2 regions of the Lactococcus sp. S47 genome follow, and region 1 is predicted to be linked to the other one. Evidence: predicted binding sites of a transcription regulator. Region 1 holds the regulator's gene; the other holds the start of a gene.

What was found. Region 1 encodes CtsR, which represses protease genes until heat stress. Its sites were predicted from a motif close to TTGGTCAAAAAAGGTCAAANA; they were not measured.
Region 2: the regulator CtsR is predicted to act here: its motif matches at 10,115-10,135, upstream of clpB (ATP-dependent chaperone ClpB).

The regions. Positions count from the first base shown of each region.
Region 1 is NZ_JACVUB010000007.1:59,875-75,383, reverse strand. Features, by position in the region: gene mltG (endolytic transglycosylase MltG) at 1-1,052, shown strand, start outside; gene greA (transcription elongation factor GreA) at 1,112-1,585, shown strand; gene IAE52_RS08440 (CtsR family transcriptional regulator) at 1,762-2,217, shown strand; gene IAE52_RS08435 (ATP-dependent Clp protease ATP-binding subunit) at 2,207-4,657, shown strand; gene hpf (ribosome hibernation-promoting factor, HPF/YfiA family) at 4,792-5,349, shown strand; gene eno (surface-displayed alpha-enolase) at 5,534-6,835, shown strand; gene IAE52_RS08420 (ABC transporter ATP-binding protein) at 6,950-7,621, opposite strand; gene IAE52_RS08415 (ABC transporter permease) at 7,624-8,697, opposite strand; gene IAE52_RS08410 (TetR/AcrR family transcriptional regulator) at 8,709-9,278, opposite strand; gene IAE52_RS08405 (class I adenylate-forming enzyme family protein) at 9,464-10,987, opposite strand; gene IAE52_RS08400 (magnesium transporter CorA family protein) at 11,179-12,096, shown strand; gene pflB (formate C-acetyltransferase) at 12,358-14,721, shown strand; gene coaE (dephospho-CoA kinase) at 14,853-15,509, shown strand, end outside.
Region 2 is NZ_JACVUB010000003.1:160,561-176,069, forward strand. Features, by position in the region: gene IAE52_RS04600 (SDR family oxidoreductase) at 1-692, shown strand, start outside; gene IAE52_RS04605 (DUF2255 family protein) at 707-1,075, shown strand; gene IAE52_RS04610 (carboxymuconolactone decarboxylase family protein) at 1,102-1,416, shown strand; gene IAE52_RS04615 (antibiotic biosynthesis monooxygenase family protein) at 1,429-1,722, shown strand; gene IAE52_RS04620 (cupin domain-containing protein) at 1,738-2,139, shown strand; gene purC (phosphoribosylaminoimidazolesuccinocarboxamide synthase) at 2,283-2,993, shown strand; gene purS (phosphoribosylformylglycinamidine synthase subunit PurS) at 3,049-3,312, shown strand; gene purQ (phosphoribosylformylglycinamidine synthase subunit PurQ) at 3,312-3,983, shown strand; gene purL (phosphoribosylformylglycinamidine synthase subunit PurL) at 4,203-6,422, shown strand; gene purF (amidophosphoribosyltransferase) at 6,407-7,870, shown strand; gene IAE52_RS04650 (NAD-dependent epimerase/dehydratase family protein) at 7,980-8,603, shown strand; gene IAE52_RS04655 (hypothetical protein) at 8,636-9,976, opposite strand; gene clpB (ATP-dependent chaperone ClpB) at 10,210-12,813, shown strand; gene purM (phosphoribosylformylglycinamidine cyclo-ligase) at 12,996-14,018, shown strand; gene purN (phosphoribosylglycinamide formyltransferase) at 14,047-14,595, shown strand; gene IAE52_RS04675 (ABC transporter ATP-binding protein) at 14,762-15,509, shown strand, end outside.

The DNA.
Region 1 (15,509 bases):
GCTATAACTTTGTAAAATCTGGCATTCAACCTCTGGATTCTAAGAATGCAACAGCTAAGTCAATCAATATTCCTGCTGGTTCAAGTAGTAAGCAAATTGGTGAAATTTTGCAAAGACAATCCATTATTAAAAATGGAATGGTTTTTCAGTATTATACAAAATTTAAAAATTATTCAGAGTTTAAAAGCGGCTATTATAATCTTGCACCAAACATGAGCTTATCTACGATTGCTAGCAAACTTGAAGAAGGCGGAACAGAAAAACCTGTTGCTCCAACTTTAGGTAAAATTTTAGTTCCTGAAGGCTATACGCTAACACAAATTGCTAAAGCTGTGACAGTTAATAGTGGAAGCAATGAAAAGAATGCAAAAACGCCATTTTCTGAAGCAGACTTCATGAAAACCGTTCAAGACCCAACCTTTATCGCTAAAATGGTTAAGGCTTATCCTAAACTGTTCGCAAGCTTGCCAACAAAAGATTCAGGAATCAAATATCAGTTAGAAGGTTACTTGTTCCCAGCGACTTATGATTACACAAAATCATCGACAGTTGAATCAGTCATTGAAAATATGATTCAAGCAGCCAATACTCAACTCACTCCTTACTATGATACAATCGCTCAAAAGAATTTGACTGTCAATGAAGTTTTGAGTTTAGCAGCTTTGGTTGAAAAAGAAGCCAACAATGATGATGACCGACGCAACGTTGCTGGAACCTTCTATAATCGTATGAATGCTGGAATGACTTTGGGTTCTAATCTGTCAATTCTTTATGCCGAAGGTAAACTTGGTGAAAAAACAAGTCTTTCAGAGGATGCTAATATTGACACCAACCTAGATTCGCCATATAATTTGTACACAAATACTGGATTTGGCCCTGGCCCTGTTGATAGTCCAAGTTTGTCATCTATTAAAGCAGTACTTGATCCTGCTCAAAATGACTACTTCTACTTTGTTGCTGATGTGACAACAGGAAAAGTTTATTTTGCGAAAACATTAGCTGAACAAAATGCAAATGTTCAAAAATATGTGAATGATAAGATAAGTAGCTAAGCTATCATTAATTTAGATTTGATTAAAAGAGAAAAAAGTTTATAAAAAAGGAAAGAAATATAATGGAAAAAACATTCCCAATGACCCAAGAAGGGCTTGATAAATTAAAATTAGAACTTGAAAATTTAAAACTTGTGAAACGTCCAGAAGTCATTGACCGTATCAAAGTTGCTCGTAGCTATGGTGACCTTTCAGAAAACTCAGAGTACGAAGCAGCTAAAGATGAACAAGCCTTTATCGAAGGACGTATTTCAACTGTTGAAACAATGATTCGTTATGCTGAAATTGTTGATAACGCAAAAATTGCTAAAGACGAAGTAGCACTTGGTAAAAACGTAACTTTTGTTGAAGTTGGCGAAACTGACGAAGAATCTTATCAAATTGTTGGTACTGCTGAAGCTGACCCATTTTCAGGAAAAATTTCTAATGAATCACCAATTGCTCGAGTTTTGATTGGTAAAAAAATTGGAGACATCGTAAATGTACCACTTCCAGTTGGCGAAATGACAGTTAAAATTGTAAAAGTTGACTAATTATTTTAGAATATAATAAGTAAAAAAGCCGTCAGTAACGGTTTTTTTATTTTTCAACGCTTAAGTCTGTCAGTAAGTTAAAATTGCTATTTTTGGTAAAAATAATATTTTTCAGGTATAATAGTCAGTAATAGTCAAAGATTATTTAGAAAATGGATGAAAGAAAGGATGGAGCGATGGCAGGTCAAAAAAATACATCAGATATTATCGAAGCTTATCTGAGAAAGCTTTTAGAAGAAGCACAAGTCATTGAAATTAAACGAGCGGACTTAGCCAATCAATTTGATGTCGTGCCGAGTCAGATTAATTATGTGATAAAAACACGATTTACGGCCTCAAAAGGCTTTGATGTGGAATCAAAACGTGGTGGCGGTGGCTACATCAAAATTGTTAAGTATCAATATTCTGCTCGTCATGAATTCTTAACGGCTCTTTACCAGAAGGTTCCAGCTAATCTCTCAAGTAAAGCTGCCCATGATATCGTTCAACTTCTCTTTGATGAGAAAGTACTGACAGAACGTGAGGGAAATCTACTTTTGTTAGTCATTACTGACGGAGCCATTAGTCCCTTTACTCGTGGTATAATGATGAAAAGTATAATAAACAGATTGGACCGTGACGATGAAATTTGAAAATATAAAATATACACCAACGCTTGACCGAATTTTAGAAAAAGCGGAAGAGTATGCTCACCAATATCAATATGGCACCATTGAAAGTGCTCATTTACTAGCTGCAATGGCAACGACCTCAGGCTCAATTGCTTACAGCCTTCTTGCAGGAATGAATGTTGATTCTTCTGACTTACTGATTGATTTAGAGGATTTATCAAGTCATGTTAAGGTCAAACGTTCAACTTTACGTTTTTCACCTCGTGCAGAAGAAGTGATGACTGCGGCAAGTTTTTTAGCAATTCATAATAACTCAGAAGCCGTTGGAACAGAACACCTGCTTTATGCCCTACTTCAAGTAGAAGATGGATTTGGTCTTCAACTTCTAAAATTACAAAAAATCAATATTGTATCTTTGCGAAAAGAGCTTGAGAAAAGAACTGGACTCAAAGTTCCAGAAAGTAAAAAAGCTGTGACTCCAATGTCAAAACGTAAGATGGCAAAGGGAGTTGCAGAAAATTCAACGACGCCAACGTTAGACTCTGTATCCTCAGATTTAACCGAAGAAGCTCGCTTGGGTAAACTTGACCCAATGATTGGACGAGAAGCTGAAATTGACCGTTTGATTCATATTCTCAGCCGCAGAACAAAAAATAATCCTGTCTTAGTTGGAGAGCCCGGTGTTGGGAAATCAGCAATTATTGAAGGTTTGGCCCAAAGAATTGTCAATGGTCAAGTTCCAATTGGTTTGATGAATAGTCGAATTATGGCCTTGAATATGGCGACTGTTGTTGCTGGGACAAAATTTAGAGGTGAATTTGAGGATCGTTTGACAGCTATTGTTGAAGAAGTTAGCAGTGATCCAGATGTCATTATTTTCATTGATGAATTACACACAATCATCGGTGCTGGTGGCGGTATGGATTCTGTCAATGATGCCGCAAATATTTTGAAACCAGCGCTTGCTCGTGGTGATTTTCAAATGGTCGGAGCAACAACCTATCATGAATATCAAAAATATATTGAAAAAGATGAAGCTTTAGAACGCCGTTTGGCGAGAATAAATGTTGATGAGCCAAGTCCAGATGAAGCGATTGCTATTTTACAAGGCTTACGTGAAAAATTTGAAGACTATCATCAAGTGAAATTTACTGACCAAGCCATTAAAAGTGCTGTAATGCTCAGTGTTCGTTATATGACTAGCCGAAAATTGCCTGACAAAGCCATTGATTTACTTGATGAAGCTGCAGCAGCAGTGAAAATTTCTGTCAAAAATCAACAAACAAAACGTCTTGATTTAGAAAAAGAATTAGCGGAAGCTCAAGAAGAATTATCAGAAGCTGTCATTAAACTTGATATTAAAGCGTCTCGTACAAAAGAAAAAGCAGTTGAAAAAATTGCTGACAAGATTTATAAATTCTCAGTAAAAGAAGATAAACGTCAAGAAGTTACTGACCAAGCTGTTGTTGCTGTTGCCTCAACACTGACAGGTGTTCCAATCACACAAATGACTAAGTCTGAAAGTGATCGTTTAATCAATCTTGAAAAAGAATTACATAAACGAGTTGTTGGACAAGAAGAAGCTATTTCTGCCGTTTCAAGAGCCATTCGTCGGGCACGTTCCGGTGTTGCTGACAGCCGTCGTCCAATGGGTTCTTTCATGTTCCTTGGACCAACAGGGGTTGGTAAAACCGAACTTGCTAAAGCACTGGCTGACAGTGTGTTTGGTAGTGAAGATAATATGATTCGTGTTGACATGAGTGAATTCATGGAAAAACATTCGACTTCACGCTTGATTGGAGCTCCTCCAGGGTATGTAGGTTATGATGAGGGTGGTCAATTGACAGAACGCGTTCGTAATAAACCTTATTCTGTTGTTCTTTTAGATGAAGTCGAAAAAGCTCATCCTGACGTTTTCAACATCATGTTGCAAATTCTAGATGATGGCTTTGTGACTGATACTAAAGGTCGTAAAGTTGATTTCAGAAATACAATTATTATCATGACTTCAAACTTGGGAGCGACTGCTCTTCGTGATGATAAGACAGTTGGTTTTGGCGCTAAAAATATCACAGCTGATTATTCAGCCATGAAATCAAGAATATTAGAAGAGCTTAAACGTCATTATCGTCCTGAGTTTCTTAATCGAATTGATGAAAATATTGTTTTCCACTCATTGGAAAGTCAAGAGATTGAACAAATTGTTAAAATTATGAGTAAATCTTTGATTAAACGTCTGGCAGAACAAGATATTCATGTGAAACTCACACCGTCAGCGGTGAAACTAATTGCTGAGGTAGGTTTTGACCCAGAATATGGTGCACGTCCGCTCCGCAAGGCTCTTCAAAAAGAAGTTGAAGACCTTTTAAGTGAACAATTGCTCTCTGGTGAAATCAAAGCAGGTAATCATGTTTCAATTGGGGCATCTAATAAAAAAATTAAAATCGCTCAAATTGTTTGAGATGAAAGCTGTTTCATGTTATAATTAAATTAGAAATAAAGGAAAGGACAGTTCGAAAAGATTCAGAAGTCCTGAAAATTCCAAAAGTTTAAGGGCTTCATTGAAACAAAAAGAACTGTTGAAGAGGTACTCTTATGATCAAATTTAATATCCGTGGCGAAAACGTCGAAGTGACTGATGCAATCCGCGCTTATGTTGAAGATAAAATCGGAAAACTTGATAAATATTTCAACGATGGTCATGAAGTAACAGCCTATGTTAATCTTAAAGTTTACAGCGAAAAACGAGCTAAAGTTGAAGTAACTCTTCCAGCTAAAAATGTCACTTTACGTGCAGAAGATACTTCACAAGATATGTATTCTTCAATTGATTTTGTTGAAGAAAAACTCGAACGTCAAATTCGTAAATATAAGACACGTATGAACCGTAAACCACGCAATGCTGTCCCAACAGGACAAGCTTTTGGCGATGAGTTTGCACCATTAGAAAAAGCCGATGAAGTTGCTGAGGATCACGTAGATATTGTACGTACTAAACATGTTGCTTTAAAACCAATGGATGCCGAAGAAGCAGTGCTTCAGATGGATATGTTGGGACATGATTTCTACGTCTTTACAGATGCTGATAGTAACGGAACCCATGTCGTTTACCGTCGTACAGATGGTCGTTATGGTTTAATTGAAACAGAATAAAAAAATAAGGATAGATTTTTCTATCCTTTTTTATTAATGTTCAGATAAAAAATCAAAATGTAAGCGCAAAACCTTTTGAAGTTTAGCTTTGCGAAGATTTTCACTTGAAAAATCTTTCAAAAAATAGTAAAATCAAAGATGTATTAAGAGTGCAGACGCACTTAAAAATAATAAGGAGACTAAAATGTCAATTATTACTGATATTTATGCTCGCGAAGTCCTTGACTCACGCGGTAACCCAACACTTGAAGTTGAAGTTTACACTGAAGACGGTGCATTCGGTCGCGGTATGGTACCTTCAGGTGCTTCTACTGGTGAACATGAAGCGGTTGAACTTCGTGATGGCGACAAATCTCGCTACAACGGACTTGGTACTCAAAAAGCTGTTGACAACGTAAACAACATCATCGCTGAAGCTATCATCGGTTATGAAGTTACTGACCAACAAGCTATTGACCGTGCAATGATCGCTCTTGACGGTACTGAAAACAAAGGTAAATTGGGAGCTAACGCTATCCTTGGTGTTTCTATCGCTGCTGCTCGTGCTGCTGCTGATGAACTTGGTGTTCCACTTTACAACTACCTTGGCGGATTCAACGCTAAAGTATTGCCAACTCCAATGATGAACATCATCAATGGTGGTTCTCACTCAGACGCTCCAATCGCTTTCCAAGAATTCATGATCGTACCAGTTGGTGCACCTACATTCAAAGAAGCGCTTCGTTGGGGTGCTGAAATCTTCCACGCTCTTAAGAAAATTCTTAAAGCTCGTGGACTTGAAACAGCTGTCGGTGACGAAGGTGGATTCGCTCCTAAATTCGACGGAACTGAAGACGGTGTAGAAACTATCCTTAAAGCAATCGAAGCAGCTGGTTACAAAGCTGGTGAAGATGGCGTTATGATCGGTTTCGACTGTGCATCATCAGAATTCTACGAAAACGGTGTTTACGACTACACTAAATTCGAAGGTGAAGGCGGTAAAAAACTTTCAGCTTCTGAACAAGTTGACTACCTTGAAGAACTCGTTTCTAAATACCCAATCATCACTATTGAAGATGGTATGGACGAAAACGACTGGGATGGATGGAAAATCCTTACTGAACGTCTTGGTAAAAAAGTTCAACTCGTTGGTGACGACTTCTTCGTTACAAACACTAAATACCTTGAACGTGGTATCCGTGAAAATGCTTCAAACGCTATCTTGATCAAAGTTAACCAAATCGGTACTTTGACAGAAACTTTCGAAGCTATTGAAATGGCTAAAGAAGCTGGTTTCACAGCAATCGTTTCTCACCGTTCTGGTGAAACTGAAGATTCAACAATCTCAGATATCGCTGTTGCAACTAACGCTGGTCAAATCAAAACTGGTTCACTTTCACGTACAGACCGTATGGCTAAATACAACCAATTGCTTCGTATCGAAGACCAATTGGCTGAAGTGGCTCAATACAAAGGTCTTAAAGCATTCTACAACCTTAAAAAATAAGGTTTACCAACGAATGATTTAGATATAATCCTTCTCTTTATTTAGAGAAGGATTATTTTTTATAAAAAATATTCTATGAAAAAACTACTAGTAAGCTAGTAGTTTTTATTTTATTTAGATTTTTGATAAGAGTCCATCTTCAATCTTATAAACACTGTCACTATTTTTAATCATTCTTTGGTCATGAGTGACCATGATTGTTGCTTTATTCTTCAAATGAGCTTCTTGTCTTAATAATTCAACAACCTGATAAGCATGCTCAGTGTCTAAACTTGCTGTTGGTTCATCGGCCAAAATTAAATTTGGTTCATTAAAGAGAGCACGAGCAATAGCTGCCCTTTGTCTTTCACCACCAGAAAGATCACTAGGATGTTTATCTTTTAAGTCTAAAATATCAAGTGATTTAAGAAGTTCAATCCCTTTTTTAGAAGTTAGTTTTTCGTGATTGATTTTATCAATAAGGAGAAATTGTTCTTCAATAGTCAAATAAGGAATCAAATTAGAACTTTGGAGGATGAAACCTATTTCTTTAAATCTAAGTTTAGAACGTTTTTTTTCTGACAATGGTGTAAAATCTAAGCCATTGATTGAAATGTTCCCAGAAGTTGGACTTTGTAAACCACCTGCAATTGTGAGAAATGTACTTTTGCCTGAACCGGAGGGACCAATAATTGAAACAAATTCTCCTTGATTGACTGCTAAATCAATTCCTTTGAGTGCCTGAATCTCATTATGACCACTACCAAAAGATTTTTTTACATTTTCCATTTTAAGAATTGTTTTCATTTTTAACCTCCAATTGCTTTCGTTGGGTCAATTTTACGGATAGTAATGATTGAAAAAAGTGACCCAATAATTGATACGATGATGAGAATTAAAGCATAGAGCAACCAGTTTGTAAGACTAATTTCAAAAGGCATTGCATCGGGTAAGATAAAGCTAGTTCCATAACTTGCTATAAAAGCAACGAAGACGCCAACTAAACTAATGATAAAGCTTTGACCAAGTAAAGAGTTCATTATTATGCGATTTGAAATTCCTTGGGCTTTCATTATGCCAAAAATCGGAACTTTTTGAAGAGTTATAACATACATAAAGACTCCAATAATCAACAGTACAATCAGAAATAAGAAGTAAATCATTGCGCTGAGTGTCATATTTTGAGCAGAATAACCTGGAATATCGTTAATTAAATCAGAAATAGAGAGGACTTTATATTGATTTGAAATAGAAGAATCAATCTTAACTTTCCCAGATTTTACAACGACAGCATTAACAGAAGAAGTTGAAGTGCTTTTTTCACCAAACTTTATCTGATTCAAAGCGGAAAATGAGGTATAGATAACAGGCGATGCAGAATAAGAAGAGGATTTTGAAATTCCGACAATTTTTATTTTAATATTATTATTTCCCACGGAAACTTCTTGACCGATTTTATATCCTTGATTTGCCAGCTTTTTTGAGATAATCATTTCTAAATGATTGTCAGTAAATTTTTTTCCCTCAAGAACTTCTGGCATGATTTTAGACTTATCAGGCAGGGCAATAATAGCAATATTGTCTCGCTCGCTCTTTGATTTGCGCATAGAAGTAGAAAACAATGATAATTCTGAACCATTTTCTATATGAATATTACTTAAATCATCAGAAGTAATTTGTGAAGCAGAAATAATATTATTTGAACTTGTTGATAAAACGACTTTTTCGGCCTTCCAATCAAGGACAGCTTGTTTAAATTGACTGGCAAGTCCTACAGATAGTCCGGACAGTATAAAGACTACATAAGCGATTAAAAAAATAATAGCTCCGATTAAGGTGTAACGAGCTTTATTATAACGTATTTCTCTTAGTGCTAAAAACATAAAATCTCCTTTTAGTTTTTTCTGTCAGTAATATAATTAAGTAAACCTTCGGTGACTAATTTGATTTCTTTATCATAATTTTCAATAAAAGTTTTCTCAGTCCAATTTTCACTGAATAATCTATAAACGAGATTATGAACAACTGATTTTAATACTTGTGAAATTGGATTATCATTTTCACTAGCTGGGACGGTTGCTGAACTTTGGGGTTTCCAATCTCTTTCAAGTTCATAAGTCCAATCTAAAAAGCGATATTTATAAAGTTGGTATTGGGGAGAATCAATTAAATTTTCAAGAAGGAGATATTTGTATTTATCTAGAGCCTCTTCAATGGAATTATCTTTTAATAAATTAAAAAATAAATCATGGATTTCAAGGGTTTCTTGCGAGAGGACATAGAAATAAGCATCTTTTAAATCTTCAAAATACTGATAAAAACTTCCTCTCGGAATATCAAGAGCTTTTACGATGTGCATAATTTTGGCCTCGTGAAAAGAATGAGTCTGAAATTCATTTAAACAGGCATCATATACGCGATTACGTTTTTCGTCAGATAGACTAAAATAGGTTGATTTAGGCATTTTTTCTCCAATTCATTCAATTTATGACACTGTGTCATTTATTAAATTCTAACAAATTAATTGATTAACATCAATTAATTAATTTTTTTAAGCAAAAAAACTACTGACAGTTTTGTCAGTAGTTTTGATAATAAATTTGCTGATGTATAAGTGGCTGACAGTTTTGTCAGTAAAATTAGGAACACTTATTTAGCCAATTCTCTTTCAAGAGCTAATCGTTGAACTTTCATTGTTGCTGTACGAGGAATTTCATCGTAAGCCATAAGAATAGGTTCATTTAAAAATGGCAAATCAACAATTGAAGCCCACCAAGCTGACCAATCCATTTCCGCATTTTCAGCTAGAGCCAAAATAGGTTGTGGTTTACCAGATTTATCACGAATAATCACAACTTCATCTAAGAAGTCGTGTTGGTCTAACAGAAGATCTTCAATTGCCAAATTAGATTCAATTTTATCAATTAAATCAACTTGTCTGTCATGTAAAAAGAGAATTCCGTCTTCATTCATGAGACCCCAATCGCCAGTATCCCACCAGTCACCATAGACTTCTTTATTAAAACGTTCTTCTTCTTTATAGTAAGTCAAAGCTCTTCCTTTTGAGAGGAAGTGGATTCTTCCAGGCGTACCTGCAGGACATTCATTTCCATCTTCATCGGCAATACGTGCTTTAGATAATCCAGGCATACCAATCCCCATTTCACGGGCATTAGTGTCTGCTAAAGTTGATAAACGGTGCTTTTTCCAAATCATTGGGCCACATTCTGATTGTCCATAAATTTGTAGGAAGACTGGATCTTTTTGCTTAGAGGCAGAAAGAAAAGTGTGCATTGTTTCTTTATTAATTGCATCAAAAGTTGAGTGAAGGTAACGAATTGAAGCAAAAATCTCAGGTTCTTGCTTTGCAAGATTCGCTAGACGAACAAAATCGTTTGGATGTGTTTCAAAAGCATAAGGCTGATGTTTAGCAAAAAGATTGACAAGATTATCTTTTGATAAATCATTGAGGGGCATAAGTCCAAACCCAAAGGTCATTGCTGATGAAACCCCTATATTGAAACGAGAATGAACAGGAGAAATATGGAAAGCTAAAATTTCTTCCTTATCAGGCATCCAATCCATTACAGTTCTTTGAAGTACCCAACGCCAACCCATTGAATTAGCAGAGTGAGCGATTAATTTTGGTACACCAGTTGTTCCAGAAGTATGAGTGAGATAAGCAATCTCATCACTGGCCAATTGCTGACTGTCAGCAATTTGAATAGGTTTTTCCAAAGCAAATTTACTGACAGAAAGTTTTTTAGAATCTTCAAGATTCTTCATTTCATTTACAGTTTTGTCAGTAACTTGGTCATAAATGAGCCAAGGATTACCTAAACGTCCAGCTAAAATATCCATTGTTTCGGCAGGAAGATGATAAGAAATCATTGCTGGAACAGCGCCTAGATAAGAAACAGCAACAGCTAAAAGATAGGTATCAAAAGCACTTGATTTAAAAATAATGACTTTATCCGATTTTTTGATTCCCAACTCAGATAAGAGACTTGCCTTATCAACAATTGCTTGATGAGTCTTTTGGTAAGTCGTTTCAAGAGCTAGTTCAGGGAAAGCTCCAACAGCCTCATCAAAGATAATTGGGCTATCAGGAAACTGTTCAGCTGATTTTTTAAAGTTTAGATACAAATTTAGGGGTTCGTGTTTGAATTTCAAAAAAAATCTCCTCAAGTTAATAAGTTTATTATATCACAAAGTATTCTTTAGACCAATAGTTAATGTAAATGTTTTCTTAAGTCGTAGAGAATAAAATACTCGGAAAAAAAGTCTAAAATCTGCTACAATTAAAGGGACACTAAGAGGATTCCAATCCTCTTTTATCAGGAAAAGAAGGGATAGATAGGAAAATGATTAAAAATTATGAACTATCCAACGAAAAAAAATTAATTTCAACCTCTGAAATGAAGAATTTCACCTATGTTCTCAATCCAACACGTGAAGAAATTGGGAATATTTCTGAATACTATGACTTCCCTTTTGACTATTTATCAGGAATTTTGGATGACTATGAAAATGCCCGTTTTGAAACAGATGATAATGATAATAATCTGATTCTCTTACAATATCCTGCACTTTCTAATTATGGAGAAGTGGCGACTTTTCCATATTCTTTGGTTTGGACTAAAAATGAATCGGTTATTTTAGCACTTAATCATGAGATTGATAATGGCTTAATTTTCGAGCGTGAATATGATTATAAACGCTACAAACATCAAGTTATTTTTCAAGTGATGTATCAAATGACACACACTTTCCATGATTATTTGAGAGATTTCCGAACAAGGCGTCGCAGACTTGAACAGGGAATCAAAAATTCAACAAAGAACGACCAAATTGTTGATTTGATTGCCATTCAAGCAAGTTTAATTTATTTTGAAGATGCCTTGCACAATAATATGCAAGTACTTCAGGATTTTATTGATTACTTGAGAGAAGATGATGAAGACGGTTTTGCTGAAAAGATTTATGATATTTTTGTCGAAACAGACCAAGCTTATACAGAAACCAAGATTCAGCTCAAGTTACTAGAAAATCTCCGAGATTTGTTCTCAAACATTGTCTCTAATAACTTGAACATTGTCATGAAAATCATGACATCAGCTACTTTCGTTCTAGGGATTCCAGCAGTAATTGTTGGTTTTTACGGAATGAATGTTCCAATTCCTGGTCAAAATTTTAATTGGATGGTTTGGCTTATTTTAGTTCTAGGAATTTTATTATGTGTTTGGGTCACTTGGTGGTTACATAAAAAAGATATGTTATGAAATGGAGAAAAATCTCCATTTTTTTTCCTCTTTGTGAAAAAATTAATTAGTGATTGCAGATTATGAAGTTAGCAATGTTTGTTAAAACTATTTTGTGAATTATTTATGAAAACGTTTTAAAAAAGTATAACAGATATTAAAATAATTGGAACTGTATTAGTAAAGAATCTGTAATTTCTCTTGAATTCTGTTTGCTATTCTCAAACTGTATGATATAATGAAGTTGTAATTTGAAACAGAAAGAACAAAGGAGATTTCAAAATGAAAACCGAAGTTACGGAAAATATCTTTGAACAAGCTTGGGATGGTTTTAAAGGAACCAACTGGCGTGATAAAGCAAGCGTTACTCGCTTTGTACAAGAAAACTACAAACCATATGATGGTGATGAAAGCTTTCTTGCTGGGCCAACAGAACGTACACTTAAAGTAAAGAAAATTATTGAAGATACAAAAGCTCACTATGAAGAAGTTGGTTTTCCCTTCGATACTGACCGCGTAACCTCTATTGATAAAATCCCTGCCGGATATATCGATGCTAATGATAAAGAACTTGAACTTATCTATGGGATGCAAAATAGCGAACTTTTCCGCTTAAACTTCATGCCAAAAGGTGGACTTCGTGTTGCTGAAAAGATTTTGACAGAACACGGTCTTTCAGTTGACCCAGGTTTGCATGATGTTTTGTCACAAACAATGACTTCTGTAAATGATGGAATCTTCCGTGCTTATACTTCAGCAATTCGTAAAGCACGTCATGCTCATACTGTAACAGGTTTGCCAGATGCTTACTCTCGTGGACGTATCATTGGTGTCTATGCACGTCTTGCCCTTTACGGTGCTGATTACCTTATGAAGGAAAAAGCAAAAGAATGGGATGCAATCACTGAAATTAACGAAGAAAACATTCGTCTTAAAGAAGAAATTAATATGCAATACCAAGCTTTGCAAGAAGTTGTAAACTTTGGTGCTTTATATGGTCTTGATGTTTCACGTCCAGCTATGAACGTAAAAGAAGCAATTCAATGGGTTAACATCGCTTATATGGCAGTATGTCGTGTCATTAATGGAGCTGCGACTTCACTTGGACGTGTTCCAATCGTTCTTGATATCTTTGCAGAACGCGACCTTGCTCGTGGAACATTTACTGAACAAGAAATCCAAGAATTTGTTGATGATTTCGTTTTGAAACTTCGTACAATGAAATTTGCTCGTGCAGCTGCTTATGATGAACTTTATTCTGGTGACCCAACATTCATCACAACATCTATGGCTGGTATGGGTAATGACGGACGTCACCGTGTCACTAAAATGGACTACCGTTTCTTGAACACACTTGATACAATCGGAAATGCTCCAGAACCAAACTTGACAGTCCTTTGGGATTCTAAACTTCCTTACTCATTCAAACGTTATTCAATGTCTATGAGCCACAAGCATTCTTCTATTCAATATGAAGGTGTTGAAACAATGGCTAAAGATGGATATGGCGAAATGTCATGTATCTCTTGTTGTGTCTCACCACTTGATCCAGAAAATGAAGAAGGACGTCATAACCTCCAATACTTTGGTGCGCGTGTAAACGTCTTGAAAGCAATGTTGACTGGTTTGAACGGTGGTTATGATGACGTTCATAAAGATTATAAAGTATTCGACATCGAACCTGTTCGTGACGAAATTCTTGACTATGATACAGTTATGGAAAACTTTGACAAATCTCTCGACTGGTTGACTGATACTTATGTTGATGCAATGAATATCATTCATTACATGACTGATAAATATAACTATGAAGCAGTTCAAATGGCCTTCTTGCCTACTAAAGTTCGTGCTAACATGGGATTTGGTATCTGTGGATTCGCAAATACAGTTGATTCACTTTCAGCAATTAAATATGCTAAAGTTAAAACATTGCGTGATGAAAATGGCTATATCTACGATTACGAAGTAGAAGGTGATTTCCCTCGTTATGGTGAAGATGATGATCGTGCTGATGATATTGCTAAACTTGTCATGAAAATGTACCATGAAAAATTAGCTTCACACAAACTTTACAAAAATGCTGAAGCTACTGTTTCACTTTTGACAATTACATCTAACGTTGCTTACTCTAAACAAACTGGTAATTCTCCAGTGCATAAAGGAGTATTCCTCAATGAAGATGGTACAGTAAACAAATCTAAACTTGAATTCTTCTCACCAGGTGCAAACCCATCTAATAAAGCTAAGGGTGGTTGGTTGCAAAACCTTCGCTCATTGGCTAAATTGGAATTCAAAGATGCAAATGATGGTATTTCATTGACTACTCAAGTTTCACCTCGTGCACTTGGTAAAACTCGTGATGAACAAGTGGATAACTTGGTTCAAATTCTTGATGGATACTTCACACCAGGTGCTTTGATTAATGGTACTGAATTTGCAGGTCAACACGTTAACTTGAACGTAATGGACCTTAAAGATGTTTACGACAAAATCATGCGTGGTGAAGATGTTATCGTTCGTATCTCTGGTTACTGTGTCAATACTAAATACCTCACACCAGAACAAAAACAAGAATTAACTGAACGTGTCTTCCATGAAGTTCTTTCAAACGATGATGAAGAAGTAATGCATACTTCAAACATTTAATTCTTAAAATTTAATGAATATTCGGTCTGTCAGTTTTACTGACAGACTTTTTTTACGAAAAAATTAATCATAATAGTTAAAAACTATTGTTTTTAGTTTAAGAAAGTTAAATTTTATGCTAAAATAGATGAATGAAAATGGTAATTGGATTGACAGGCGGAATTGCGAGTGGGAAATCAACGGTGGTTGATTTTTTGATTTCTGAGGGTTATCAAGTGATTGATGCTGACAAAGTTGTCCGTCAATTACAAGAACCTGGCGGAAAACTTTACAAGTCAATAGTAGAAACTTACGGTTTAGATTTTATTGCTGACAATGGACAGTTAAATCGTGAAAAATTAGGAGCTTTAGTTTTTTCTGATCCAAAAGAGCGCGAGAAATTATCAAACTTACAAGATGAAATTATTCGTACAGAATTATATGATAGACGTGATGACTTATTAAAAAAAATGACTGACAAGTCTGTCAGTAAAAATTTTGATTCAAAGAGTCAAGGAAAAAATCTGTCAGTAAATAAGCCAATATTTATGGATATTCCGTTATTAATTGAATACAATTATACCGGATTTGATGAAATATGGTTGGTCAGCTTACCTGAAAAAATACAATTAGAAAGACTGATGGCAAGAAATAAGTTTACGGAAAAAGAAGCTAAAAAACGAATTTCCTCACAAATGCCATTGTCAGAAAAACAAAAAGTCGCTGATGTCATTCTGGATAATTCTGGAACGATTGAAGCACTAAAAAAACAAATCCAGCGAGAACTAGCTAGGATAGAAGAACAGAAA
Region 2 (15,509 bases), on a different contig from region 1:
AAGCAACTGCTGAATTACTTGCTAAAAAAGGAGCCAAAATTGTACTAGCAGCAAGGCGTGAAAATCGTTTGCAGGAGCTGGCTGATAAAATTAAAAAGGCTGGTGGACAAGCAATCTATCAAGTGACAGATGTAACTAATCCAGAAGATAGTAAAAAGTTGGTACAATATGCGAAAGAAAATTTTGGCAAAATTGATGCTATTTTCTTGAATGCAGGAATCATGCCAAGTTCCCCTTTATCAGCTCTTCATGTTGAAGAATGGGAAAATATGGTTGATATTAATTTAAAAGGTGTACTTAATGGGCTCGCTGCTGTACTGCCTGAATTTACAGCTCAAAAATCAGGACATGTTATCACAACGAGTTCAGTTGCTGGCCTAAAAGCATATCCCAATGGTGGTGTTTATGGGGCAACAAAATGGGCGGTTCGTGAATTAATGGAGGTACTCCGAATGGAATCTGCTCAAGAAGGAACTCATATTCGGACAGCTACTATTTATCCGGCTGCTATAAATACTGAGTTACTGAATACAATCACTGACAAAGAAGCAGCAGAAGGAATGACAGCTCTTTATGAACAATATGGGATTAGTCCAGAGGCAATTGCTCGCATTGTTGCTTTTGCTCTTGAACAACCTGAAGACGTTAACGTCAGCGAGTTTACTGTTGGACCTACAACACAACCTTGGTAAGAAAAGGAGAAAAAATGAAAATTGATGTCAAAAAGTTTTCTAAGATACAAGATATTTATATTAGCCCAGACCCGCAAGAACATCGTCCTGCTTGGATTTGGTTTGCTTATATTGATGATGATTTAGCGGTAGCAGCAGGTCGCGGAACGGCATCAAGTTGGTGGAATTCGGCAATGATTTCACGTAAGGGTCAAATTCACATTGACGGGAAAGTCTATCAAGTGGAATTTGAACCTGTAACAGATAAAGAAAATATTGATAAATTTATTGATTCTTATCGACAACGTTCAGGTTATAGCTGGGATCCTGCTTGGGAGAAAAATTTTAGACCGACAGTGATGCGCCTAAAATTTTTGAATGAACTTGGAAAAAGCACAAGATAAAATAATTAAAAAATTTGGAGGTTAAAATGGAAAAACAAACCGCAGGACATGAACAACTTGGAGAATTTGCCCCAAAATTTGCTGAATTAAATGACAATACTCTTTTTGGAGAAGTCTGGAGTCGTGAAAAAGAACTTTCAGCACATGAACGTAGTGTCATTACGATTACTGCTTTGATTGCTGGTGGAAATTTTGAACAATTAAATTTTCATATGGCAAAAGGAAAAGAAAACGGAATAAGTCAGGAAGAAATTTCAGAAATAATTACTCATCTGAGTTTTTATGTGGGGTGGCCAAAGGCTTGGTCGGCTTTTAATATTGCAAAAAAAATTTGGGAATAAGAGGGGAAAGCTATGACAATTACGGTAAACATTTTGTACCAAGGTGAGGGGGAGAAGGCCCATCTCTTTGCTGACGAAATGGTCAGTTCTGGTCTTGTCTATAAAATACGTCAACAAAGTGGAAATTTACGTTATGAATATTTTGTTCCTTTGGATAATCAACAAGCAATTCTATTGATTGATGAATGGGAAAACCAAGAAGCAATTGACATTCATCATAAAAGTCCGATGATGGCAAAAATTGCTGAATTGAGAGAAAAATATCAACTGCGCCTAAAGGTAACGCGTTATCAACAGATTGATTAGAAAAGAGAGAACGAAATGAATAAAAAAGAATTAGAGAATGCACTTATTTTTCCTCAAGGTGAAAAAAATCCTTATGGCGCTTATTTTACTGGCCAATCTTATTTAGAAGGAATGATTGCGGATAAGGACTTGCCCTTTGGTGTGGGAAATGTGACTTTTGAGCCGGGCTGTCGTAATCATTGGCATATTCATAAAGATGGTTATCAAGTTTTATTGGTTACAGCCGGTGAGGGATGGTATCAAGAAGAGGGTAAGGAGGCCCAACTTTTACATGCGGGCGATACAATTGTTACTCATGCAGGAGTTAAACATTGGCATGGAGCGACAAAAGATAGCTGGTTCAGTCATGTGGCCATTACCGCAGGAGAAGCAGTTTGGTTAGAAGAAGTTTCTGATGAACAATATGAAAACTTATAAAATAAAAGAGTATTTCCGAACATTCAGCAAAACCGAACAATAAATTGAAAAAGTTCTAGTTTTATCCGCTAGAGCTTTTTTTATTTGGCTCATTAGAATAGAATAAGAAGCATAAAGAATTCCTTAAATGGATGGAGGATATTGTGGAAAAAGAAAAGTTGCTCTATGAAGGAAAAGCTAAGAAACTGTATTTTACTGATGATTCAGAGGTGCTCTGGGTGGAATATTGTGACCAAGCGACTGCATTAAATGGTGCTCGTAAAGAACAGATTACGGGAAAAGGTGCTCTAAATAATCAAATTACGTCATTAATTTTTGAAAAATTAAATGCTGAAGGTTTAGAAACGCATTTCATAGAAAAGTTATCAAAAACCGAACAATTGAATAGAAAAGTTTCAATAATTCCTTTAGAAGTTGTTTTAAGAAATGTTGTTGCTGGTTCTTTTGCCAAACGATTTGGTCTTGAAGAAGGAATTGTTTTACAAGAACCAATTGTTGAGTTTTACTATAAGGATGATGCTTTAGATGACCCATTTATTAATGATGAACATGTTAGATTCCTGAACATTGCAACTTATTCAGAGATTGAATTTTTAAAGAGTGAAACGCGTAAAATCAACGAGATTCTTAAAAAAATCTGGGCTGAGATCGGCTTAACTTTGGTTGATTTCAAACTTGAATTTGGCCGCCTTGCTGACGGAAGAATTATTCTTGCTGATGAAATTTCACCTGATACTTCACGTCTCTGGGATGCGAATGGTCAGCATATGGATAAAGATGTTTTCAGACGTAATATTGGCGATTTAGTTGAAACTTATACTGAAGTTTTGAATTTGTTAGAAAATGCGAAATAAATGAGTTCTAGTTTTTAGGACAGTTCCTCACATCTTATATAGAAAGAATTTTAAAATGACTAAAGTACGTGTTTACGTGGCTTACAAAGCCTCAATTCTCGACCCTCAAGCCCAAGCGATTAAAGCGGCAACTCATAAAATGGGTTATCAAGAAGTTACAGAATTAAATGTTGGAAAATTTTTCGATTTTGAATTTGATGCAGAAGCTGAGATTGCTCGCGCAAAAGCAATTGAAATTGCCAATGAATTGTTGGCAAATCCAAATATGGAAACTTATAAAGTTGAAATTTTGAATGAACAAAGCGAAGGAGCTAATTAATGAAATTTGCAGTCATTCAATTTCCAGGGTCAAATTGTGATTTTGATTTACTTTGGGCAATTCGTGATGTTATGGGAGCTGAGGCAGAATTTGTCTGGCATGATGAGAAGTCGCTTGCAGGTTTTGACGGAGTATTGATTCCAGGGGGCTTTTCATATGGTGATTATTTACGCTGTGGTGCGATTGCATCATTTGCCAATATTATGCCGGAAATCAAACGTTTAGCTAAAGAAGGAAAACCGGTTTTTGGCACTTGCAATGGATTTCAAATTTTGGTTGAATCTGGACTTTTACCGGGTGTATTGATTCGCAATGAGGGTTTGAAATTCGTTTCCAAATGGCAAGCTCTTAAAGTTGAAAATAATCAAAGTAATTTTACGACTGAATATTCCAAGGACGCTTTGATTAATTTACCAATTGCTCACGGTGAGGGTCAATATGTTGCTGACGAAGCTCAGCTTGCTGAACTTAAAGCAAATGGGCAAATTATTTTCACTTATGCTGACGAAAATCCTAATGGGTCAGTTGAAAATATTGCTGGAATTGTCAATAAAGAAGGAAATGTGCTTGGGATGATGCCTCACCCTGAGCGGGCCATGGAAGAACTGCTTGGTGGCGCTGATGGAGTACATTTGTTTGCTTCTGTCTTGAAAAACTTTGTTGGAAAATAAAAAAATTACTGACAGAATTTAGATTTTAAAAAATGAATCTGTCAGTAAATTTGTAATTTGAAATAATTGAATTCAGAGCGCTGAAAGCTTTTAAAGTAGAGAATATACAAGTTGCATTTCTGTTGGAACGTATATTCTTTAGACTACTAATGTAGTAAATTGAGTTGTAGTTTTCTACGTTTTTAAGCAAGCGTTTCTCATATCTTATAGGAGAATAACATGACTTTGGAGATGTCACCAGAACAGATTCAAGAAAGCAAAATTTACCGTGAGTGGGGACTGACGGATGAAGAATATTTGAAAATCAAGAATGAGATTCTTGATGGCCGTTTGCCAAACTTTACGGAAACTGGGATGTATGCCGTGATGTGGTCAGAACATTGCTGCTACAAAAATTCAAAACCTGTCTTAAAAAAATTTCCGACGACTGGGCCACAAGTCTTGATGGGGCCTGGTGAAGGAGCTGGGGTTGTGGATATTGGTGATGATTTAGCGGTTGTTTTCAAAGCTGAATCTCATAATCATCCATCTTACGTTGAACCTTATGAAGGTGCAGCAACTGGTTCTGGTGGTATTATTCGTGATATTTTTTCAATGGGAGCTCGTCCAATTGCAATTTTGGATAGTTTACGTTTTGGGCCAATTGACAATGGAAAAACGCGTCATATTGTGGACCAAGTGACAGCCGGGATTGCGGGATATGGAAACTGTATTGGAATTCCGACGGTTGGTGGCGAAGTAGCCTTTGATGAATCTTACGCTGGAAACCCTTTGGTGAATGTCATGTGTGTGGGTTTGATTGAACATAAACACATACAAAAAGGACAAGCTAAAGGTGTAGGGAATTCTATTTTTTATGTCGGAGCGAAAACAGGACGTGACGGCATTCATGGGGCGTCTTTTGCTTCTAAAGAATTTGGTTCTGGTTCAGAAACACAACGTTCAGCGGTTCAAGTCGGTGACCCATTTATGGAAAAATTATTGCTTGAAGCTTGTATTGAAGTCATTCAAAATCATGGCGATATTTTAGTCGGAATTCAAGATATGGGAGCAGCTGGATTGGTTTCATCTACATCAGAAATGGCTTCAAAAGCTGGGTCAGGTCTGCGTCTTAACTTGGATAATGTGCCTCAGCGTGAAACAGAAATGATTCCTTATGAGATGATGTTGTCTGAGTCACAAGAACGTATGGTGCTTTGTGTCAAAAAAGGACATGAACAAGAAATTATTGATTTATTTAAAAAATACGACCTTGATGCTGTGAATATTGGGCAAGTGACTGATGATGGCTTTTATACGCTTTATCATAAAGGGGAAATGGTGGCTCATGTTCCAGTTGATTCATTGGCGGAAGATGCTCCAACTTATTACCGTGAGGCAAAAGTTCCTGAGCGAATTCAAAAATTTACTGACAGCGAAAAATATCTTCCAGAAATTACAGACAGCGCGGTCAGTGAAATTTTCAAAAAACTTTTAGCTCAACCGACAATTGCTAGCAAGAAATCAATTTATGAAACTTATGATTCGCGCGTGATGACCAACACTGTTGTTGCACCAGGCTCAGATAGCGCAGTTTTACGAGTGCGTGGAACTAACAAAGCACTTGCGATGACAACGGACTGTAACGCTCGCTACCTCTATCTTGATCCAGAAAAAGGAGGAGCAATCGCAGTTGCTGAAGCGGCTCGTAATATCGTGGCCTCTGGTGGAAAACCGCTTGCGATTACTGACTGTTTGAACTTTGGAAATCCGGAAAAACCAGAACAATTTTGGGAATTAACAACGGCGGCTGACGGAATTTCACGTTCTTGTTTGGCTCTTGATACACCGGTTATTTCAGGAAATGTTAGTCTTTACAATGAAACAAACGGTTCAGCTATTTTACCTACGCCGATGATTGGAATGGTTGGTTTGATTGAGAATGTAAAAAATATTACGACTCAAGAATTTAAAAAAGCGGGTGATTTGATTGTACTAGTCGGTCAAACCTTTGATGATTTTTCAGGTTCTGAACTTCAAAAAATGCTGACAGGCGAAATTTCTGGAAGAATTGATTTTGATTTAGAAACTGAAAAATCCAATCAAGACTTTGTTTTAAAAGCAATTACTGACGGATTGGTCAGCTCAGCACATGACTTGGCAGAAGGAGGATTGGCGATTGCTCTAGCTGAATCTGCTTTTGCAAATGGCTTAGGCGTTGATGTGAAAGTTGACTTAACCAATGCCCAATTATTCTCAGAAACGCAAGGTCGCTTTGTACTCTCAATTTCACCAGAAAATCAAGTTGCTTTTGAAAAATTACTGACAGAACGTTCGGTCAGTGGCGAAATAATCGGAAAAGTTACTGACAGCGGAATTTTGGAAATGAATGAACTTTCTATTTCTACTGACGAAGCTGTCAGCATTTATGAAGGAGCCCTCCCATGTCTGATGAAATGACAAGCGCAACATTTACTGAGCAAGAGTGGTCGCACTTTGAAGCGAAGACATTAAATGAAGAATGTGGACTTTTCGGTGTTTGGGGACATCCTGATGCTGCTCGCCTGACCTATTTTGGACTTCATGCTCTCCAACATCGCGGGCAAGAAGGCGCAGGGATTTTGGTCAATAATAATGGGAAACTCAATCGTCATCGTGGTCTGGGTCTGGTCACAGAAGTTTTCCGTGACGAAAAAGATTTGGAAGAGCTGACAGGCTCGTCAGCCATTGGACACGTCCGTTATGCCACGGCTGGTTCAGCAAATATCAATAATATTCAGCCTTTCCAGTTTGAATTTCATGACGGAGCACTTGGACTTGCCCACAATGGAAATTTAACCAACGCCCAATCATTGCGCTGTGAACTTGAAAAATCAGGGGCAATCTTTTCTAGTAATTCAGACACAGAAATTCTCATGCACTTGATTCGCCGTAGTCATCATCCAGAATTTATGGGCAGAGTCAAAGAAGCGCTCAATACGGTCAAAGGTGGCTTTGCCTATCTCATTATGACTGAAAACTCAATTGTCGCAGCCCTTGACCCTAATGGATTTCGACCACTCTCAATCGGAAAAATGAGCAATGGTGCGCTCGTTGTGGCCTCAGAAACCTGTGCTTTTGATGTCGTTGGTGCCACTTGGATTCAAGATGTTCAACCCGGTGAAATCATTGAAATTAATGATGACGGCATTCATGTGGACCAATTTACTGACAGCACCAACATGACCATTTGTTCAATGGAATACATCTATTTTGCCCGTCCTGACAGCAATATCGCTGGAGTTAATGTTCATACTGCCAGAAAACGTTCAGGAAAAATTTTAGCCCAAGAAGCCCAAATTGATGCTGATATTGTCATCGGTGTGCCTAATTCATCACTCAGTGCTGCTTCAGGCTATGCTGAAGAATCTGGCTTGCCTTACGAAATGGGCCTGATTAAAAATCAGTATGTGGCAAGAACATTTATTCAACCGACTCAAGAACTTCGTGAACAAGGCGTTCGCATGAAATTGAGTGCTGTTCGAGGTGTTGTAGAAGGCAAACGTGTCATTATGGTGGATGATAGTATTGTGCGTGGGACAACCAGCCGTCGCATTGTCAAACTCCTCAAAGACGCAGGCGCCGCTGAAGTTCATGTGGCAATCGCCAGTCCCGCTCTCAAATATCCATGTTTTTATGGCATTGATATTCAAGATCGTGACGAACTCATCGCAGCTACACACACGACTGATGAAATCAGAGAAGCTATCGGAGCAGATAGTCTGACCTATCTCAGCCAGACAGGACTTGTCGAGGCGATTGGTCATGATAAACTTTGCTTGTCATATTTTGATGGCGAATATCCAACGCCGCTTTATGATTATGAAGCTGACTATTTGGAATCGTTAGCGGAAAATAGCGTGAAATGAAAAACTAGAGTACTCACTCTAGTTTTTTTAGCTAAATTCTAAAGCGATTATTTTAAATTACTCCTTTTAATATGTTAGGATAAGAAATAAAAGCAAGTGAGGTGAGCAAATGATTATTACAATAGTTGGAGGAACAGGACTAGTTGGCCAAGGTATTTTCAAAGAGCTTGCTCAAGTTGTGGATTATGAATTACACAGTTTATCAAGAAATGGTAAATCTAAAGATAATCTAGTTGAGCCAGTCCTCTATCATTCCGCTAATCTAAATGAAACCGGTGATTGGCAAGAACTTTTACAAAAATCAGATTGGGTGATTGATGCGGTAGGAATTCTATTTCCAAGTAAATCAAAGGGAACAACTTATGAAAAAAATAGTATTCAACCAGCAAAAATAATTATTGATACAATAGTTAACTCAGAAAATCAATGTCTTTTTATTTCGGCAAATGATGGTCCTTTTTTTATGAATGACTATATGAGAGCTAAAAAAGAAGTGGAGGCTTATGGTCAAAAACGTTTGAAATCAAGATTTGTTTCTGTTTTTCCAGGAATTGTCTATGATGCTTCACGAAAAAGCAGTTATTTTCCAGCACGCCTAGTGGAACCACTCATAAAAATTCCGTTTTTTTCTTTCTTAAAAAGTTATCGTCCAATTAAACGAAGTCAATTTGCTAAAGAGATTCATAAAATTATCGAAGGAAAAGAAAGTTCACTGACCTCTCGTATTAAATAAAAAACTCATGTTTAGACATGAGTTTTTCTAATTTACTTTGATTTTTTAAGAAGTGGAACTATTTTTGGATAAATAAGATAGGCGATGATAATTAAGATTATCAATGACGTAGCAATAAGATTCCATGATTTCATTAGTTCAATACTTCGAGCTGTAGGAATAGGAGTTGAAGTAATGACGAACAAGGTCTTGATAGATAAGCCATTTTTCATGATGATGAGTGAACCTAAAAGCATTAACAAAAATTGGTGAAGAATACTTCCGATATTTTGAATGGTATATTTTACCCAGATCCGTTTATCTTCAACGATATTAACAGTACTTTCATAGTCTTGAGTTAAGCTTGAATTTAAACTTCCTTTGAATAAGCTAGTAAGGAATAAACCTAGAGCAAATAGAGGACTAAAAACAATCAAAAGTAAACCTAGAAAAATGCCGATTAAAGAGTAGGTTTTGACATTATTTCCAAGTAAATTTTTGACCTTAGAGGCAAAGACAATTCCTAAAACATAAGGAAGATAAAACTGTAAAAATAAATGCTGATGACCATAAAAACCAGCGACATACAAAGAACAAAAAAGAAATAAATAATTTCCCACTGCCCCATTAATAGCTGTCAAATATGATAATTTACGAGGGATATTTCTTTGAATTTTATTTTTGAAAAAATTCGTAGCGACAATGTAGAGGGTGACCAAAAAGAAAAATCCGAAAATGAAATAATCAAATTCTAAACTATTGGCAAGTAATCGACTTGAACGTAATAGAAAGAGGCAAACAAAAAATAAAGCAAATAAAATAAGATATTTATATGAAGCTTTTTCTAAATCATTTGGATCAACTTTGTAATTGTCCAAATTTCCAACTAATTGGAAGGAGAGAAGATAAACTATTCCATAGAAGACAAAGAACAGGGGATATTTTAGAGAAGGGGATAAGACAAAAGAAAAGCCAAGTGCTAAAAACAAAAGTAAGCTAACTAAGGTTTTTCCTTTGATAAGCTGGTTAGTATTTTTTAGATAATAATTTACCGAAGTGTTTGACATCGGCAACCAAGCTGCACTCACTCCTAAAAGAATTCCGGATAAAGTATAGAAAGGAAAGTAGAAAGAACCCATAAATCCTAACAAGCAACCAAGTAAACCGGCATACAATGAAATTTTTAAAAGACTATAGCTGTTGATTCTTGTTTTTATTCCCCTTATAAAGAATACGCCAGTCATTCTGAAAGTATAAAAGAGCAAAAAAGGAAGGAGGGCAAGAAGCGAGGTTCCTTTTGCAATTTGAATAAAAATCATGAATGGAAGGACAATAATTGTATTACTTAATATTAAGAGGGCAGACTTTCCCATAGAATTTAGTTGTTGGGTCATTTTTCTCCTATCTTTTTTATTTTGACATCTAAATCCATTATAAGGCAAAGTGTATTAAAAAGACAGCTTCACTATGATTAGTACACAAATAATTCATTTAAAAAGTGTAAATAATTTTTTATAAATAACGAATCAAAAAGTTTGACCATTACTGACCAAAGTATTATAATTAGAATGTAGTGAGAAAAAGATAATAATCACTACTAACTATGAAATCGAAATGAGGTGTTTTTATGGACATCGAAAAAATGACAACAACGATGCAAGAAGCACTTGGTTCAGCGCAACAAATTGCGCAAGTTCGTCATCACCAAGTGATTGAAGTTCCACATTTATGGCGAATTTTTGTTCAACCTAATAGTTTTGGGGCGAACTTTTATAAAGATTTAGGGATTGACCTAGATGACTTTACAAATTTAATTGAAAAAGAAATTGACAAAATTAATTCAGTAGAAGGTTCAAATATTACTTATGGTCAAAACCTAAGTCCAGATTTGTTCCAAATATTTACTGAAGCAGACAAAATTGCGCAAAAAATGGGCGATGAATACCTTTCAACTGAGATTATTCTCCTTGCCCTCTTTGAATTAAAACAAAATCCATTGACCAGTTATTTGGTTAGCCATGGACTAACAAAAGCAAAAGCGCAAGCTGCAATTGAAAAATTACGCGGAGGTGATAAAGTGACCAGTCAAAATGCAGAAGAAACATACAAAGCACTTGAAAAATATGGGGTAGATCTCGTTGCTCAAGTTAAATCAGGTAAACAAGATCCTGTCATTGGACGTGATGAAGAAATTCGTGATGTCATTCGAGTGCTTTCTCGTAAAACAAAAAATAACCCCGTTCTTATTGGTGAACCTGGGGTTGGTAAAACAGCCATTGTTGAAGGATTGGCACAAAGGATTGTCAGAAAAGACGTTCCTGAAAATCTGAAAGATAAAACAATCTTTTCACTTGATATGGGTGCCCTGATTGCAGGAGCGAAATATCGTGGTGAATTTGAAGAACGTTTGAAAGCAGTCCTTAATGAAGTGAAAAAATCAGATGGACAAATTATCCTCTTTATTGATGAACTTCATACGATTGTTGGTGCAGGTAAAACAGAAGGTTCAATGGACGCTGGGAACCTTTTAAAACCAATGCTTGCACGTGGTGAACTCCATTTGATTGGGGCAACTACCTTGGATGAATATCGTAAATACATGGAAACAGATAAAGCACTTGAACGTCGTTTCCAAAAGGTATTGGTTACTGAACCTACTGTTGAAGATACAATTTCAATCTTGCGTGGTCTAAAAGAACGTTTTGAAATTCACCATGGAGTGACAATTCATGATAATGCTTTAGTCGCAGCAGCAACCCTTTCAAATCGTTATATTACTGACCGATTTTTACCAGATAAAGCCATTGACTTGGTTGATGAAGCCAGTGCAACAATTCGTGTAGAAATGAATTCACTCCCAACTGAACTTGACCAAGCTAATCGTCGCTTGATGCAATTAGAAATTGAAGAAGCGGCCCTCAAAAAAGAACGAGATGATGCTTCTAAGAAACGTCTTGAAATTATACGTGGTGAAATTGCTGAACTTCGAGAAGAAAATAATCAACTCAAAGCTCAATGGGAAGCTGAGAAAAAAGAAGTGGGCAATATTTCTGAAAAACGAAATGAATTAGAACATGCTCGCCACGAATTGGAAGAAGCTCAAAATGAAGGAAACTTAGAAAAAGCAGCAGCCCTTCGTTATGGTAAAATTCCTGAAATTGAAAAAGAACTCAAAGCTATTGAAGAAAAAGCAAAATCAGATGATTTATCCTTAGTTCAAGAATCAGTCACTGAAGAACAAATCGCTGAAGTTGTTGGACGCATGACAGGTATTCCAATTACCAAATTGGTTGAAGGTGAACGTGAAAAATTGCTTCACTTACCAGAAACACTGCATCAAAGGGTCGTTGGACAAGATGAAGCTGTTGAAGCCGTATCTGATGCCATTATTCGTGCGCGTGCAGGAATTCAAGACCCTAACCGTCCACTTGGCTCATTCCTCTTCCTCGGTCCAACTGGGGTAGGTAAGACCGAGCTCGCGAAAGCTTTGGCTGAAAATCTCTTTGATTCAGAAGAACATATGGTTCGGATTGACATGAGTGAATATATGGAAAAACACTCTGTCTCTCGTTTAGTTGGAGCACCTCCAGGATATGTCGGTTACGATGAAGGAGGCCAATTGACTGAAGCCGTTCGTCGTAATCCTTATACAATCATCTTGCTTGATGAAATCGAAAAAGCACATCCAGATGTCTTCAATATCTTGTTGCAAGTTTTGGATGACGGCCGTTTGACTGACTCTAAAGGTGTTCTCGTTGACTTTAAGAACACAGTGTTGATTATGACTTCAAATGTCGGTTCTCAATATTTGCTTGATAATGTTGGAGAAAATGGTGAAATTTCGGAAGAAACAACTGAAAACGTGATGGCTCAACTTCGGGCACATTTCAAACCAGAATTTCTAAATCGAATTGATGATACCATTCTTTTCAAACCATTGGCACTTGAGGATATTAAGAATATTATCGTTAAAATGACTAGCCAACTTTCACATCGTCTTGAAGAAATGGATGTTCAACTTGAGTTGAGTGAAGAAGTAAAAGTTTGGATTGCCGAAAATGCTTATGAACCATCTTATGGTGCACGTCCACTCAAACGTTATTTGACAAAAGTCATCGAAAATCCATTAGCTAAGCTGATTATCGGCGGAAAAATTCCACCAAAATCAAAAGTTATTGTAACGCTTGTAGATAACAAGATTGACTTTGATATTCAAACGATTGCTGAATAAATAGAAAAAAACCGTTAGCTGATGCTGGCGGTTTTTTATATTTGATAGACAATTACAGTTGAAATGATTTGTTATTTCCGAACGATTCAATCGAAAAGTTTCAGTACTACCCGCTGGAACTTTTTTTATGTTTGAAAATCATTTAACATGGAAGTAGAATAAAATATATCAGAAAATGGAGAATGACAGTGTCTGAGAATGCGTATGCAAAATCTGGGGTAGATGTAGAAGCAGGATATGAGGTGGTTTCTCGTATTAAGAAGCATGTGGCTAAAACCGAACGTTTGGGTGTGCTTGGGGCACTGGGTGGTTTTGGTGGAAGTTTTGATTTATCTGTGCTTGATGTGAAAGAGCCTGTATTGATTTCGGGGACAGATGGTGTGGGAACTAAATTGATGTTAGCCATTCAAGCAGACAAACATGACACGATTGGGATTGATTGCGTAGCCATGTGCGTCAATGATATTATTGCTGCTGGGGCTGAACCACTGTATTTTTTGGATTATATTGCCACAGGGAAAAATATTCCTGAAAAATTGGAGCAAGTTGTGGCTGGAGTGGCCGAAGGTTGCTTGCAAGCAGGAGCAGCGCTGATTGGTGGAGAAACAGCTGAAATGCCCGGAATGTATGATGAAGATGATTACGATTTAGCTGGTTTTGCTGTGGGTGTGGCTGAAAAATCACAATTAATTGATGGCGAAAAAGATGTGGAAGCGGGCGATGTTTTGCTTGGTCTTGCCTCATCTGGGATTCATTCTAACGGATACTCTTTGGTTCGGAAAGTTTTTTCTGACTTTGATTTGAATGAATCGTTGCCTGAACTTGACCAATCTTTGATTGATACTCTTTTAACTCCGACAAAAATCTATGTCAAAGAGCTTTTACCCTTGATTAAACAAAATAAAATAAAAGGGATTGCTCATATTACAGGCGGAGGATTCCATGAGAATTTACCAAGAATGTTCGGAAATAGCTTGTCAGCTGAAATTGTTGAAGGTTCTTGGAATATTTTACCAATTTTCAAAGCTCTTGAAAAATATGGGGATATCAAACATGAAGAAATGTATGAAATTTTCAATATGGGAATTGGAATGGTAATCGCTGTTGCTCCTGAAAATGCCGAAACTCTCAAAAAAGAGTTGAATGCATTTGAAATTGGTAAAATGGTCAAAAGACAAGATTCAGCAGTAGTGATTAAAAAATAAATTTTTTTCATTGAGAATAGGGGATAGCATGAAAATTGCAGTATTTGCATCAGGAAATGGCTCAAACTTTCAAATACTAGCTGAACAATTTCCAGACCAAGTGAAATTTGTTTTTTCAGACCATCATGATGCTTATGTACTTGAACGTGCTGAGCGATTAGGGGTGGCAAAGGCAAGTTTGGAGTTAAAAGAATTTTCTTCAAAAGTGGATTATGAAAAGGCCTTGGTGGAAATTTTAAAAGATCAAGAAATTGATTTAATTCTCTTGGCGGGCTACATGAAAATTATTGGTGCGACGGTGTTATCAAAATATAAAGGAAAGATAATTAATGTTCACCCTTCTTATCTTCCGGATTTTGCCGGTTCACCTCATGCGATTGAAGAATCACATGAGGCAAAAAAGGGGTTGGGAATCAGTATTCATTATGTTGATGAGGGTGTTGATACTGGGGAATTGATTGCTCAAATCTCGCTCGCTTATCACGAAGATTTAGAAGTCTATGAGCGTTCTGTTCATGAAGCAGAGCACAAGCTCTATCCAGAAGTCGTTCGCCAAATTATACTTCATCAGCAATGATGAAGTTTTTTTCTTACGTTTTAGCTTAATAAAAATAAGAGAAAATTTTCAGTTCTTTTAAGAAAATAAAACATCTAAAATACTTTTGTAAGCGCTATTTACTTTTGAAATTTAAATGCTAAAATGTAGTGGTAACATAATCTTAAGTAAAATAAGAGAAGGAAAAATGGTAAAGTATCTTAAAGAATTCAAATTTGAAAATTTTATGGTTTTCTTACTTATCACGATTGATATTGCTCTTGCGGTCTTGAGTTCGGTCTTTTTAGCAAATGTGCTCAATTCTTTGATTGCAAAAGAGATGAATCAATTTTTCTTATGGTTAGCTATTGATATTATCCTTTGGATGGTCGATAGTTTTGTTCAAGGAGCGCGTGATGTTTGGAAAGAAATTGCCATACAAAAACAGCTTAATGCCGTACGCCGGGATATCATTGAGCCTCTGACGGAAATTTCTTATTCTGATTTTGAAAAAAATAGTAAGGAAGATTATAATTCGTGGTTAAATAATGATACAAAACTACTTTATGATAATGGTTTCCACCAGATTTATTTTGTTTATACGGGAATTGTTGCGATGCTATTCTCAGGAATTGCTATTATCTTTTTCCACTGGGTATTGCTTTTGACAACCCTTTTGGTTGGAGCACTTTTGTTCTATTTTCCAAAAATGTTTAAACAATCAGTGGAACGAGATACGGAACAAGTGTCGGAGCTTGCAAATGATGCCTTAGCGACATCTACGGATTACTTGCGTGGTTATGAAGTGCTTTATCATAATAAACAATTGGGTCTTATGCAAGAGCGAACCATGGGGAAATTTAATCAATTAGCTACGGCGAATGTGAAATTAATTTTTACTCGTGCTTGGATGCAGTATTCTTTATTAGGGACAAGTATGTTAGGGCAGTTTTTGA